2 regions of the Nocardioides sp. NPDC057767 genome follow, and region 1 is predicted to be linked to the other one. Evidence: riboswitches for the same ligand, from Rfam matches in the RefSeq annotation. Region 1 holds a riboswitch; the other holds the start of a gene.

Region 1 (7,483 bases):
CGGTCTACCCGACGACGCCTTCGAGAACGACGGCCAGCTGACCAAGCGCGACCTGCGCGCCTCCGCCCTGGCCCGCCTGGCACCGACCCCCGGCGAACACCTGTGGGACGTCGGCGCCGGTGCCGGATCGGTCGGAATCGAGTGGATGCGGGCGCACCCTTCCTGCACCACGACGGCCATCGAGGGCAACTCCGAGCGGGCAGCCCGGATCGCTCGTAACGCCGCCCGTCTCGGCGTACCGAGCCTGACCGTCGTCGAAGGTCGTGCCCCGGATGCGTTGCGCGATCTCCCGGCGCCCGACGCGATCTTCATCGGCGGCGGCGCGACCCGCCCCGGCGTCCTCGACGCCTGCCTCGCCGCCCTCCGCCCCGGCGGTCGTCTCGTCGTCCACGGCGTCACCCTGGAGACCGAGCAGCTCCTCGCAGGGCTCTACGAAGATCGCGGCGGCGAACTCACCCGCATCGCCGTCGAGACCACCGCCCCGATCGGTTCCTTCACCGGCTGGGCGCCTGCGCGCACCGTCACGCAATGGGCCTACACGGCCAACAGATCCTGATCCCCCGCCCGGCCCTCGCGGCCCTGGTGAACAAGGTGCTGCCACCGTGCACTATCGCTGCCGCTGCACGACCGGTTTACACCTGACTGGTATGCGATGGACGCCCCGATGGTCCCGGCCTAGCGTCGTCACATGCTGATCACCACGCAGCAAGCATGTGAGCGCCTGGCGAGAGTCCATCTCCTTGGCCGCAACCAGGCGCTGCGCATCCTGCAGTCAGGGCTCGCCGGCCCGCGCACGCGAGTCGGCTCGGCGTACCGGTACGAAGCCGACGCGATCGAGCGTCTCCTCGCCCGGCCACGCAGCACCGACGAGGCCCTCGACCGGCATCAGCCGTTCATCGCGCGGATCGGCCGCACCAGACCCTTCGACCTCGACGCCACCTGGGAGGAGCAGCGCGCAGACGTCGCGACGGGTTGGTACCTTCCCTCGCTCGCCTACCACCAGATGCGTCCACGTCTCCCGGCCTCCCACCGGGCAGACTCACACTCGGTCCTCCCGGCGACTGGTTCTCGGAGTTCGAGGACACCTGGCTGCCGATCGAGAACGGAGCGACCTGGACACTGTGGGGTGCCCTCAACTCCACTCCGTCACGCGCCGACCCGCGCAGCATGTACTTCTGGGACCAACTGGAGGAGGAGCGCGACCGGAAGCGCCTCTACTCGACCGGTCGCCACCAGGCCCTGGCCCGCACCCTAGAAAGTCTCGTCGTGGAGCACCGTCGAGAGCGGTGAGCGGTGGCGCCAGCCGAAGCGCTCCAGGTCGGGGACATCGGGGAGATCCTCGACGTGACCGACGCAGAGCCAGGCGACAGGACGTACGCCCTCGGGCATCCCGACCAGGTCGCGCAGGAACTCCTCGCGGTAGAAGCTGACCCAGCCGACGCCGAGGCCCTCGGCGGTGGCGGCGAGCCAGAGGTTCTGGATGGCGCAGACGACCGAGTAGAGGCCGGCGTCGGCGATGGCGTGGCGGCCGAGGACGTTGGGGCCGCCACGGCTCGGGTCGTAGCCGACCACGACCCCCAGCCCGGACTCGCGGATGCCCTCGATCTTGATCCGGGAGAAGGTCTCGGCCCGCTCGCCGGACAGGGTGGCGGCGAAGGTCTCACGCTCGGTCGCGACGTGGGAGTGGAAGCGCTCGAGGCGGTCGGCGTCGCGTACGAGCACGAAGTCCCACGGCTGCGACATCCCGACGCTCGGGGCGGCGTGGGCGGCGGACAGGACCCGCTCCAGGACATCCGGAGCCACCGGCTCGCCGGTGAACTCGGCACGGGTGTCCCGACGACGGTTGATGGCGTCGTAGAGGTCCATCAGGCACGCACCCTGGCAGCGTCGTAGAGGAACGACTCACCGCCGGCGCGGGCCAGCGCGGGCCCGGCCAGGATGACGGCGGCCTGGCGCAGGCCGGCGTCCTCGACCGCGTCGGCGATCGTCGACACGGTCCCCCGCAGCACCTTCTCCTCGGGCTGGCTGGCGCGGTAGACGACCACGACCGGACACTCCGGGCCGTAGAAGGGCAACAGCTCGGCCATCAGCTCGCGGGTGCGCCGGATCGCCAGGTGGAGCACCAGGGTGGCGCCGGTGGCGGCGTACGCAGCCAGCGACTCCCCCTCCGGCATGGCCGTCGACCGGGCCTGGGTGCGGGTGAGGACCACCGACTGGGCCACCAGCGGCACGGTGAGCTCGCGTCCGACCAGCGCAGCGGCGGCAGCGTAGGCCGGTACGCCAGGGGTCACGTCCCACGGCACCTCGGCGGCGTCGAGCCGCCGGGTCTGCTCGGCCACGGCCGAGTAGACCGACGGGTCACCCGACACGAGGCGTACGACCTGCTTACCGCCCCGGTGAGCGGTGATGATCGCACCGACGATCTGGTCCAGATCGAGCTTCTGGGTGTCGACGAGCGAGGCCGACGGACTGCAGTGGGCCAGGACCTCGGGATCCAGATAGGTGCCGGGATAGAGCACCACGTCGGCGGCCTCGAGCAGCCTCGTCGCGCGCACGGTCAGCAGGTCCGCCGCGCCGGGCCCGGCACCGACGAAGTGGACGGTCATCGGATCGGTCATCGGACATACCTCGGCGTCCAGACCTGTCCTGCCGCGGTCACCCGGGTCGAGCTCGCCCCCACGATGACCAGACACTTCATGTCGATCGATGCGGGATCCAGCTCACCGAGCGTGGTCACCGTCAGCGACTCCTCGGCCCGCCCGACGTCTCGTCCGACGATGACGACGGTGTCGGGCTTGCGCTGCTCGAGGAGTACGTCGCGCGCCAGCCCGATCTGGTCGGTGCGCGAGCGCGAGGCCGGGTTGTAGATCGCCAGCACCAGGTCGGCCGCGGCGACCGCGCGCATCCGCTCCTCGATGACCGACCACGGCTTGAGCCGGTCCGAGAGCGACATCACCGCGAAGTCTGCACCGACCGGAGCGCCCGCCCGGGCGGCCACCGCCTGGACCGCGCTGACGCCGGGCAGGACCCGGACACGTACGCCGGCATAGGCCGGATCCGAAGCCGCCTCGAACACGGCAGAGGCCATCCCGAAGACACCGGCGTCACCGCCGGAGACGACGGCGACCCGCTCCCCCGCGAGCGCCAGCTCCAGCGCGTGCCGGGCCCGGTCGACCTCGACCGTGTTGCCCGAGGCGTGCCGCTGCAGCCCAGCACGCTGCGGCACCCGGTTGACGTAGGGCGCATAGCCGACGACGTGGCCCACCTCGGCCAGCGCAGCCGACACCTCGGGCGTCAGCCACTCGTCCGGCCCCGGCCCCAGCCCGACGACGAGCACCTCCCCATCGCTGGTCGAGCCGCCGGAGCCGCTAGGCGGAGGCGTGTCGAGACCGACACAGTCCCCTGAGGCGCTCGATTCGACCGTGTTGGTCTCGACACGGAGTCGTTCGTCCCTCACGACTCCGGCTCGACCAGCGGAGGGCTGAGAGTCGCCGGGAACCACGATGAGCGAGAAGTAGGGAACCGAGGACGGGTCGACATCAGCGACCGGAAGCCAGCGCTCCTCGGGCTGCGAAGCACGCTCGACGTACCAAGCACCCTCGAGCCGCCCGGCAGCCTCCAGCGCGGAGCGAACCGCCGGGAAGGTCCGGCCGAGCTTCATGATGATCGCGGCCTCGGTGTCGGCCAGACGCCGGGCGAGCTCGGGCTCAGGCAGCGTGCCCGGCAGCACCGTGAGGACGTCGGCCTGGCGCACCAGCGGCGTCGAGACGGCCGCGGTGGCGGCCGCGAAGGCGGGAACGCCGGGCACGACGGAGGTCTCGTAGACCTCCTTGAACCGGTCGTGGAGATACATCGAGGAGCCGTAGAAGAGCGGGTCGCCCTCGGCGAGCAGGACCACGTCGCGGCCGGCGTCGAGATGGGCCGAGAGCCGGACCGCGCAGGACTCGTAGAACTCCGCCATCGCCCCGACGTAGCCGCCCGGGTGCGAGGTGGTCCCGGTGGTGACCGGGTAGCGCAGCTCCTCCTCGATCGCCCCCGAAGGGATCAGCGAGGAGGCGATCCGGCGGGCGTGGGACTGCTTGCGCACCCCGGCGTGGTAGGCGATCACCGGTGCCGCGCCGATCAGCCGGGCGGCCTTGAGGGTGATCAGCTCGGGGTCGCCCGGGCCGATGCCGACGACGGTGAATCGCCCGCGGATCGGGGTGCTCATTCCTGCTCCTGGGCGAGTGCGTTGAGTGCGGACGAGGTCATCGCCGAGCCGCCCCGGCGGCCGCGCACGGTGACGAAGGGGATGTCGATCCCGTGGTCGTCGGCGAAGGAGGCGAGCGCCTCCTTGGACTCGGCGGCGCCGATGAAACCGACCGGGCAGCCGACGATCGCGGCCGGCCGCGGGCCACCGTCGAGGATCATCTCGAGCAGGTGGAAGAGCGCCGTGGGGGCGTTGCCGATGGCGACGACGGAGCCCTCCAGATAGGGCTCCCACAGCGACAGCGCGGCCGCGGTGCGGGTCGTGCTCCAGGCACGGGCCAGCGCCGGGACACGGTCGTCACCGAGCATGCAGAGCACCTCGTTGTCGCGCGGCAGCCGGCTGCGGGTGACCCCGGTCGCGACCATCGTGGCATCGCACAGGATCGGCGCCCCGGCCTCGAGCGCGCCACGCGCGGCCTTCACCAGGCCGGGGTGGATGACCAGGTCGGCGGCGAGATCGACCTGTCCGCTGCCGTGGATCATCCGGACGGCGAGCCGTTCGGCGTCGGCGGGCACCGCGGAGAGGTCGGCCTCGCGCCGGATGGTCGCGAAGGAGTCGACGTAGATCGCCGGTCCCTGGTCGATGTAGTCGTAGCGCCGGGTCGGACGCTTCTGCGGCGCAGGCACGAGTACGCCGCGCCACGGTGTCACCACGACCGCCGGCGCCCGCTCGACCAGCGCCTCGACGGCGGCCCGGTCCAGAGCCTCGTCCGCGGCGGCGACGTGCTCGCCCCCGGGCACCTCGCCGAACCCGAGCTCCTCGGTCGCGGCCGGCACCCGGTCATCGGCAGCGACCGGCTCGACCAGCGGGCCGTCGAGCTCGGAGACGTGCCAGGCCGCCGACGGCCCCTCACCGCGTACGTCCAGGAAGCGTGCAGCGAGCGCGACCAGCCGGGCCGCGGCCTCGGCGAGCGGCACGACCGGCCCCCACGAGTCGCCGACGCGCAGCTGACCCTCGGCATCCGAGAGCGCCACCAGACCGAGATCGCACTCCCGCGAGACCAGGTCGCCGCGACCGTCGTCGAGCACGAAGAGGAACCGTCCGGGCAGCGCCGCCAGCCGGGGCGAGGCGCACAGCAGCCGGTCCAGGGACGCGGCCACGCCACGCAGGTCGGCCCGTCCGCCGGCGAGCCCGGTCTGCGGGGAGACCATCACGTTGCGTACGAGCTCGTGGGTCTGCGCGGGCACCAGACCGGTCGCCTTCAGCGCGGTGAGCACCTCGCCGGGCAGCGCGCCGTCGACAGCGGGCAGGCCGCGTACCTGCAGGTTGGCGCGGCCGGTGAGATAGATGCGACCGTCGCCGTAGGTCTCGGCCACGGAGACCAGCGAGAGCAGCGACGCGGAGGAGACGGAGCCGCCGATCAGGCGCAGCCGCACCAGCAGGCCGTCCTCGGCCGGCCACGGACGGCCGACTCCTGGGCACCGGTCGGTTCGGACTCGGGACATCGCCACACCTGCTCTGGTCAGGTGCCCTTCCGCGGGGCACGTGGTGACCTGGCGGCGGGCGCCGCCAGAGCCAGCAGGTCTTCGGACTCGGAATCGATCGGTGCGGGACGCCTTCCCGGAGCCAGGCTCCAGTGGCTGCCCCTCCCGGAGGAGGTGCGTGCCCCGCCCGTCATCCTCACCGCTGCGCGTCAGTCCCGGACTCTCACCGGGTTCCCTGACTCCATCAGGCATGGAGTACGACTGGCAGGGCGAGACTACCCACTTGCGGACACGGCACCGAATTGCTCGCGCCCCGACCGCTGTTTGTGCCAGTGTTCGGCTACTCGAAACCTTCCACACGTCTTCGCACAGATGGAGTCCCCCGTGGCCGGATCGGCTCGTCGGAAGCTGTTCGTTCTCGTGCCCGTCTCGGCGCTCGCGCTCGGTCTCGCCGGCTGCGCCACCACGTCGGAGTCGAAGGTCACGATCGGTCTCGTGGTCCCGACCTCGGGCGCCCACAAGTCGATCGGCGCCGACATGTCCCGCGGCTTCGACCTCTACCTCGACCAGCACGGCGGCAAGCTCGGTGGCCGACCGGTCGACGTCATCGAGGCCGACGAGGGCGACCAGGTCAGGACCGGGGTCGCGGCGGTGTCCAGGCTGATCGAGGACGACGAGGTCCAGGCGGTCGTCGGGCTGGTGGGCTCGGAGACTGCGCTCGCGGCCAAGGACCTCGCGGACAGCAGCAAGACGCCGCTGATCGTCACCGGTGCCGGCGCCGACCAGTTCGCCGACGGCTCCGACTACCTGTGGCGTACGTCGACGACCAACGCCGATCTGGGCGGCGCGCTCGGGAAGGCCGTCGCCCAGGAGACCGACCGCGGCACGGCCTACGTCATCGCCTCCGACGATGCCGCAGGTCACGAGTTCTCCGACAGCTTCATGATCGCCGCCGAGGCGTCCGGCGGCAGGGTCGCGGGGCAGAGCTACACGCCTGCCGCCGGCACCGAGGAGTGGTCGGGGATCTTCGCGAAGGTGAAGAGGTCACGTGCGGACGCGGTCTATGCCGCGTACACCGGGAAGGAGGCGGAGGCCTTCGTGACGCAGTATCGCGACTCCGGCCTGGCCCGGAGCACCCCGCTCTACGGTCCCGGATTCCTCACCGAGGGCGACGTGCTGTCCACCCTGGGCGGCGACGCGACCGGGGTGCGGACGGTGCTGCACTACAGCGAGGCCATGGACTCGCTGATGAACGACGCCTTCGTGAAGGACTACCGCAAGGCCTACGACGCCACCCCGACGGCTTACTCGGTGCAGGCCTACGACGCCGCGGCCGCGCTCGACAAGGCGCTCGACCTCTCCGACGAGGTCAACCGCAACGAGATCGCGGACTCCCTGGGGTCCGTCGGCACGATCGTCAGTCCCCGCGGGAACTGGACGTTCGACCCCAACCACAACCCCGACCAGTCCTACTTCCTGCGCGTGGTCAGGGGCACTCCCGACGGCCCCCGCAACGTCGTGCTGCAGGAGATCGCCTCGACGGGCACCTGAGGCGATCTCCTGCACCTCAGCGATCCGCCTCGACGAGCTCGTGCTCCAGGTCCTCCTCCTTGCGGCGGAGCACGATCGACCCGGCGAGCGCGAGCAGCAGCGCGACGTAGACGACGATCGCGAACGGCGACTGCACCAGCGTCAGCCAGTCCCCCTGGGCGATCTGCAGGGCCGAGCGCAGCTGCCGCTCGAAGATCGGTCCGAGGATCAGCCCGACCACCATCGGCGCCACGGGGTAGCCGTAGCGGCGCATGAAGAA
Region 2 (7,483 bases), on a different contig from region 1:
GCAGCCGGTGCACCTCGGACTTGGTGCCGACGTCGATGCCTCGGGTCGGCTCGTCGATGATCAGCACCTTCGGCTGGGTGGAGAGCCACTTGGCCAGGACCACCTTCTGCTGGTTGCCGCCCGAGAGGGTGCCGGCCAGGGTGTCGAGGGTCGCGGCCTTGACCTCGAGCCGGGCGGCCCAGTCGGCGGCCGAGCGGTTCTCGATGCCGGTGCTGATCAGCCCGGTGCGGGCGAGCCGGCCGCTCGTCGGGAGGGTGATGTTGCGCGAGATCGGCGCGTCCAGGACGAGGCCGTGCTGGCGGCGGTCCTCGGGCACGAAGGCCAGCCCCATCTCTATCGCCCGCCGCGGGTCACCCGGCGGGACCGGCTGCCCGTCGAGGGTGACCTCGCCGCTCTCGTAGGGGTCGACGCCGAAGATCGCCTGGGCGACCTCGCTGCGCCCGGCGCCGACGAGGCCGGCCAGGCCGACGATCTCACCTTCGCGGACGGTGAGGCTGATGTCCTGGAACAGGCCGGTGCGGGTGAGGCCCCTGACCTCGAGCAGGGGCTTGCCGACGGTGGCCTCGAGCTTCGGGTAGAGGTCGGAGACCTCCCGCCCGACCAGTCGCTGGACGATCTCGTCCTCGGTGACCGCGGAGATCGGGTCGGTGGAGATGTAGGCGCCGTCGCGCATCACCGTGATCGTGTCGCACAGCGCGAACACCTCGTCGAAGCGGTGCGAGATGAACACGACGGCGCAGCCCTGGTCGCGCAGCGTGCGCGCCACGGTCATCAGCCGCTCGACCTCGTTGCCCGACAGCGCCGCGGTCGGCTCGTCCATGATCAGGACCTTGGCATCGAGCGAGAGCGCCTTGGCGATCTCGATCAGCTGCTGGTCGGCGATCGAGAGGCCCTCGGTCGGGCGCTCGGGCTCGATCGGCACACCGAGCCGGGCGAAGAGCTCGACGACCTCGGTGCGCATCGCGGCGCGGTCGATCCTGCCCCAGCGGTTGGTCGGCTGGCGCCCCATGAAGATGTTCTCGGTGACCGAGAGGTCGGGAAAGAGGGTCGGCTCCTGGTAGATGACCGCGACGCCGGCCTGCTTGGCCTCGGCGGTGTTGCGGAAGTCGACCTGCTCCCCGGAGAGCAGGTAGTCGCCGGCGTCGCGGCGGTAGAGCCCGGCGACGATCTTGACCAGGGTCGACTTCCCGGCCCCGTTCTCCCCCACGAGCGCGTGGATGGATCCGGCCTCGACCCGGAGGCTTCCAGACCGGAGGGCGCGTACGGGGCCGAACGACTTGGCCACGTCCCGCAGCTCCAGTGCGGCGGGTGTGTCCGGCATGGGCAGCTCCTCGAATTGAAAGGTTTCAAGCCTGGTTTACGCTAGTGATGGCAATCACATACGTCAACACTCTTCGGCCGCTAATTTGAGCGAGGTTCGGACTTTGCCGTCAGACCGGCACCACGCCAACCCACATCCGCGCGGGAATCCTGCCGCGTCAGACCGCGTTCAGAGACCCATGCACGCACTCTGGGTATGGGCACATCCGCACGCCTCGTCACTCAACGGACGGCTGCAGGAGGCGGGCCGCAACGCTCTCGTCGCGGCCGGCTGGACCGTCGACGAGATCGACCTCTATCGAGAAGGTTTCAATCCACTTCTGGTGGAACGGGGCGAGGCCGACGTACGCCGCCACCAGGACCGCCTGCGGGAGGCAGATCTGCTGGTCATGCAGTTCCCGCTGTGGTGGTATTCGGTGCCGGCCATCCTCAAGGGCTGGATCGATCGGGTCTTCGAGTCGGGATTCGCCTTCGACGTACCGGACCCGGAGACCGGCAAGCCGCTCAAGTACGGCAAGGGCGGCCTGGCCGGCAAGCGCGCCCTGACCATCGTCACGGCCGGCGACCGGGCCGCGACCCTGGGCCCGCGTGGGATCAGCGGCCACATCGAGGACGTCCTGTGGCCGCTGCTGCACGGCACGTTCTGGTACACCGGGATGGACCCGCTGCGCCCGCACCTGATCACCGACGCCGACGTCGTCGACGCCGAGGTCATGGCACGGATCGAGGCCGACCTGAGCGTACGTCTCGAGGGTGTGATGACGGAGCCGCGGATCGCCTACCGGCCGATGGTCGAGGAGCAGTACGACCACACGATCAAGCTCCACGACTCGGTCGCACCTGGGCAGGACGGGCTCAGCGCCCATCGCGAGGGCTGAGGGCGTCACGGCGGCGGGCGGGCACTCCTGCTACGGTCTTCGGGCCAGCCGCTCGGGACGCAGTCCCGGCACGGGAACCCGGTGAGAGCCCGGGACTGACGCGCAGCGGTGTGGGTGACGGACGGGACACTGTGCCACTGGGCCCTCGGGTCTGGGAAGGCGTCTCGCGCCGGTCGATCCCGAGTCCGAAGACCTGCTGGCCCTGCAGCAGACCGCTGCCGGTCAGCACGGGCGACGCGCACCAGCCCGCGACCCGCTCGAGGACCGACGTGCACCTGTCTCGCACCATCCGAACGATCACCGCGAGCGCCGTGCTGGCGCTCGGCGCCACCCTGACCGGCTGCGGTGCCGACCGGCCCGCCGACGCGAAGAAGGCTGCCACCGCCAGCACCGCCGGCTTCCCGCTCACGCTGACCAACTGCGGTCGCGAGATCACCCTCGAGGCGCCGCCCGAGCGGGCGGTCTCGCTCAACCAGAGCTCGACCGAGATCCTGCTCTCGCTCGGCCTCGCCGACCGGATGGCCGGCACCGCGGTGTGGACCGACCCGGTGCTCGACTCGCTCGCCGAGGACAACGAACGCGTGCCGCGGCTCGCCGACAACTGGCCCTCCTACGAGCGCGTCCTGGAGGCCGAGCCCGACTTCGTCACCGCCTCCTTCATCAGCACCCTGGGCGAGGGCGGGGTGACCACGCCGGAGGACCTGGAGAAGCTGGGTGTCGGCTCCTACCTCTCGCCCGCCGAGTGCGTCAAGGACAACGAGGGCGACGACGACGGCACCCGTGTCGACCCCCTCGAGATCGAGACGATCTTCCAGGAGATCACCGACCTGGCACGGATCTTCGGCGTCCCCGAACGCGGCGAGAGCCTGGTCGCCGACCTGTCGCAGCGACTGGAGGCCGCCCGGACGAAGGCGCCCTCCGGTGAGGTGAGCGCGATGTACTGGTTCGCCAACTCCGAGTCGCCCTACCTGGCCGGCTGCTGCGGCGGTCCCGGCATCATCGGCCGCACCCTCGGCGTGGAGAACGTCTTCGACGACACCACCGACGAGTGGCCGCAGATCAACTGGGAGACCGTCGCCGAGCGCAACCCCGACGTCATCGTCCTCGGCGACCTGACCCGCAAGAGCCAGACCGCCGAGACCGCTCGCGCCAAGATCGACTACCTGAAGAGCAACCCGGTCACCGCCCGGATGGACGCGGTCCGCAACGACCGCTTCGTGACGGTCTCCGGCGCCGAGCTCAATCCCTCGATCCGCACCGTCTACGCGGTCGAGAACGTCGCCGACCAGCTGGCCGCCCTCGGCCTCCGCTGATGTCGGCGCGCCGCGTCCCCCGCGCCGGCATTCTGCTGGCGCTGGCTCCCCTGGTGGTGGTCGCCTCGGTGGCGGGCGCCATCACCGTCGGCCCCTCCGACCTCAGCATCACCGACGTCTACGGCGTCGTCGCCGACCGGGCCGGGCTCGGGTCCTCCGGCCTGACCCTGCTCCAGCAGAGCATCGTGTGGGACCTGCGGCTGCCGCGTACGTTGCTCGCGGGGATCTGCGGTGCGGGCCTGGCCATCTGCGGGGTCATCCTGCAGTCGCTGCTGCGCAACCCGCTCGCCGACCCGTTCGTGCTCGGCATCTCCTCGGGCGCCTCGACCGGCGCGGTCTCGATCGTCGTCCTCGGCGTCGGGTCGGGTGCGATCGGGCTCTCCACCGGGGCGTTCGCCGGTGCGCTCGCGTCGTTCGCCCTCGTGCTGCTGCTCGCCTCGCTCGCCGGCGGCACCACCGACCGGCTCATCCTCGCCGGGATCGCCGCGACCCAGCTCTGCTCGGCGCTCACCTCATTCATCGTGTTCACCGCGGCCGACGCCGAGCAGACGCGCGGGGTGCTGTTCTGGCTGCTCGGGTCGCTCTCCTCGGCGAGCTGGACCGACGTACTCGTGTGCGGCGTGATCGTGCTCGGCGGGCTGCTCTGCTGCATCCTCGGCGCCGGATGGCTGGACGCGTTCGCGTTCGGCAACGACGCGGCGGCCTCGCTCGGGGTCGATGTCGCGCGGATCCGGGCGGTGCTCCTCGTGCTGACGGCGCTGATGACCGCCGTCATCGTCGCCACGTCCGGGGCGATCGGCTTCGTCGGGCTGGTCCTCCCCCACCTGGCCCGCGCGCTGGTCGGGGTCGGGCACCGGCTGCTGCTCCCGGCCACCGCGCTGCTCGGCGCGATCTTCCTGATCTGGGTCGACACCGCCGCCCGGACCGTGATCGATCCCGAGGAGCTCCCCGTCGGAGTGGCGACCGCGCTGGTCGGGGTGCCGGCCTTCGCCCTGGTGCTGATGAGGGCCCGGCGATGATCGCGCTGGAGGCCGAACGCGTCCACTGGGCCCCTCGCGGCCGACTCGTCGTCGACGACGTGTCCCTCCAGGTCGAGGACGGCTCCACCATCGGGCTGCTCGGACCCAACGGGTCCGGGAAGTCCTCCCTGATCCGGATCCTGGCCGGCCTCCGGCCGCCGGACTCGGGCGGCGTCCTCCTCGACGGCAGCCCGCTCGCCGGGATGTCCCGGCGCCGCCTGGCGCGCCGGCTCGCGGTCGTCGAGCAGGAACCGACGACCAGTCAGGACCTCCGCGTACGCGACGTCGTCGCCCTCGGCCGGATCCCGCACCGCCCGGCCTGGGCGCCCGACAGTGCCCGGGACCGCGCCGTCATCGAGGAGGCGGCCGCCCACGCCGGGATCGCCGACCGCCTCGAGCAGCGCTTCTCGACCCTGTCGGGCGGTGAGCGGCAGCGTACGCAGATCGCGCGGGCGCTCGCCCAGGAACCGGAGATCCTGCTCCTGGACGAGCCGACGAACCACCTCGACGTACGTCATCAGCTGGCGCTGCTCGCGCTGGTCCGCCGGATGCCCACGACCTGCCTCGTCGCCCTGCACGACCTCAACCTCGCCGCCGCCTACTGCGACCAGGTCTTCGTGCTCGCCGAGGGTCGCGTCGTGGCCGGCGGCCCGCCCGCCGAGGTGCTGACCGAGTCCCTCATCGCCGAGGTCTACGGAGTTCGCGCCCGGGTGCACCACGACGAGGGCGTCGTCATCCGCTTCCTCGGCCCGGTCACCGCCTAGAGCTGCGAGTCGTAGACGCGTACGTAGTCCACGACCATGCGCTGCGGGAACTGGGTCGTGCCGTCGGGGTTGCCGGGCCAGTTGCCGCCGACCGCGACGTTGAGGATGAAGAAGAACGGCTGGTCGAAGACCCAGGGATTGGCGCCGGTGTTGGCGGTGGTGAAGGTCTGGTAGGCGACGCCGTCGACGGACCAGGTGATCGAGCCGGGCCGCCAGTCGATCGCGAAGGTGTGGAACGTGTCGGCGAAGGACCAGCCCTGCGGGTGCATGTACTGCCCGGTGATGCCGTTGCCGCCGGAGTAGCCCGGGCCGTGCAGCGTGCCGTGCACGAGGTGGGGTTCGTAGCCGACGTTCTCCATGATGTCGATCTCGCCGGCGTTGGGCCACGGCGTGCTCGGGAACTGGCCGCCCAGCATCCAGAACGCCGGCCAGATGCCCTGCCCGCGCGGGATCTGGATGCGCGCCTCGAGCCGTCCGAACTTAGGCTGGACCTTGCCCTTGGTGGTGAGGCGGGCCGAGGTGTAGCCGCCCCCGCTCTGCCGGGCGGTGATGACCAGGTTGCCGTTGCCGTCGAGCGCGGAGTTGTCGCGGGAGTCGGTGTAGGTCTGCAGCTCGTTGTTGCCCCAGCCACCGCCGCCGGTCTCGTGGTTCCAGTTGGCGGGGTTGGGCGCGCTGCCGGCGGGCCCGTCGAACTCGTCGGACCAGGTCAGGGCGGCGGCCTCCACCTCTCCGGCTCGGGATGGCCCGGCCTCCGGGCTGGGCACTGCGGCCGGCGCGGCCAGCGGGGCGACCAGGACGAGTGCCAGAGCTGCGGTCATGGTCAATGTGGTGCGGATGGTGCGGATCCTCGAGCTACGCATCGAACGCTCCTTCATGGGGTTAACTGTAAAGCGACCTTACAGTTATTGGCCCTCCTCGGGAACGGAAACGCCGGGCCACGTCCGGTCACCGCCAGTAGGCGCTCGATGCGCTCTAATGGGTCACCGGAGCGGGGCCATCGGGGGCCCTGCGGGTGAGGTGATCGCATTGGCTCGGGATCCGTACAGGCCACGGACGCCGATCATCGGCATGGTGATGGTGTTCCTCGCGTTGGCGATCGTCGGGGTGACGGCGTACCTGCATCTGGGCTGGTGGTCGCTGATCGGCTACGCGGCCGCAGCGGTCATCGCCGTGGTCGGTGGGTGGCTGCTGTTCAAGGACGTGCCCGAGCCGCCCCGCTCCGGACCCGGAGAGAGCCGATGACCGACACCGACGACCAGACCGTCGACCGGACCGGCCTGACGGACGAGGACGAGGGCTACCACAAGAGCCTCAGCCCACGGCAGCTCCAGATGATCGCGATCGGCGGCGCGATCGGCACCGGCCTGTTCCTGGGCGCGGGCGGCCGCCTTCGGGAGGCCGGACCGGGCCTGTTCCTCGTCTACGCCTTGTGCGGCGTCTTCGTCTTCCTCATCCTGCGCGCGCTCGGAGAGCTCGTGCTGCACCGGCCGTCGTCGGGGTCGTTCGTCTCCTACGCGCGTGAGTTCCTGGGTGAGCCGGCCGCATTCGCCGCCGGCTGGATGTACTTCCTCAACTGGGCGATGACCTCGATCGTCGACGTCACGGCGATCGCGACGTACATGCACTTCTGGGGCACCTTCGAGGTCGTCCCGCAATGGGTGATCGCGCTCGTCGCACTCGCCGTCGTGCTCTCGATGAACCTGATCTCCGTCAAGCTCTTCGGCGAGCTGGAGTTCTGGGCGGCGCTGATCAAGGTGGTCGCGCTGCTGGGCTTCCTGGTGCTCGGGATGATCGTGCTCGCCGGCCGCGAGGAGCTGAACGGCCAGGAGACCGGCATCGGCATGGTCCTCGACAACGGCGGCCTGTTCCCGGTCGGCGCGCTCCCGCTGGTCATCGTCGTGTCCGGCGTCGTCTTCGCGTACGCCGCGGTCGAGCTCGTCGGCACCGCCGCCGGCGAGACCGCGGAGCCCGCGAAGGTCATGCCCCGCGCGATCAACTCGGTGATCGCCCGGATCGCGGTCTTCTACGTCGGCTCGCTCGTGCTGCTGGCGCTGCTGCTGCCCTACACGACCTACCGGGCCGACGAGAGCCCGTTCGTGACGTTCTTCGACCAGCTCGGGATCGCGAACTCCGGCACGATCATGAACCTCGTGGTGCTGACCGCGGCGCTGTCCTCGCTCAACGCCGGC

What was found. A riboswitch is a leader RNA that binds a small molecule or an ion and turns the genes downstream of it on or off. The one in region 1 is predicted to bind cobalamin.
Region 2: it holds a riboswitch for cobalamin, as region 1 does, so the genes downstream of both, ACFVDI_RS12840 (ABC transporter substrate-binding protein) here and ACFVDI_RS03445 (nitrite reductase) in region 1, are expected to answer to the same signal.

Annotation. Positions count from the first base shown of each region.
Region 1 covers NZ_JBHVKJ010000004.1:34,501-41,983, reverse strand. The annotation lists gene cbiE (precorrin-6y C5,15-methyltransferase (decarboxylating) subunit CbiE) at 1-556, shown strand, start outside; gene bluB (5,6-dimethylbenzimidazole synthase) at 1,252-1,866, opposite strand; gene cobM (precorrin-4 C(11)-methyltransferase) at 1,866-2,618, opposite strand; gene cobJ (precorrin-3B C(17)-methyltransferase) at 2,615-4,210, opposite strand; gene ACFVDI_RS03450 (precorrin-8X methylmutase) at 4,207-4,875, opposite strand; partial or broken gene ACFVDI_RS03445 (nitrite reductase) at 5,503-5,694, opposite strand; cobalamin riboswitch at 5,749-5,954, opposite strand; gene ACFVDI_RS03440 (ABC transporter substrate-binding protein) at 6,058-7,224, shown strand; gene ACFVDI_RS03435 (tripartite tricarboxylate transporter permease) at 7,241-7,483, opposite strand, start outside.
Region 2 covers NZ_JBHVKJ010000021.1:24,299-31,781, reverse strand. The annotation lists gene ACFVDI_RS12850 (sugar ABC transporter ATP-binding protein) at 1-1,321, opposite strand, end outside; gene ACFVDI_RS12845 (NAD(P)H-dependent oxidoreductase) at 1,500-2,198, shown strand; cobalamin riboswitch at 2,227-2,414, shown strand; gene ACFVDI_RS12840 (ABC transporter substrate-binding protein) at 2,468-3,511, shown strand; gene ACFVDI_RS12835 (FecCD family ABC transporter permease) at 3,511-4,530, shown strand; gene ACFVDI_RS12830 (ABC transporter ATP-binding protein) at 4,527-5,294, shown strand; gene ACFVDI_RS12825 (family 16 glycosylhydrolase) at 5,291-6,154, opposite strand; gene ACFVDI_RS12820 (hypothetical protein) at 6,312-6,536, shown strand; gene ACFVDI_RS12815 (amino acid permease) at 6,533-7,483, shown strand, end outside.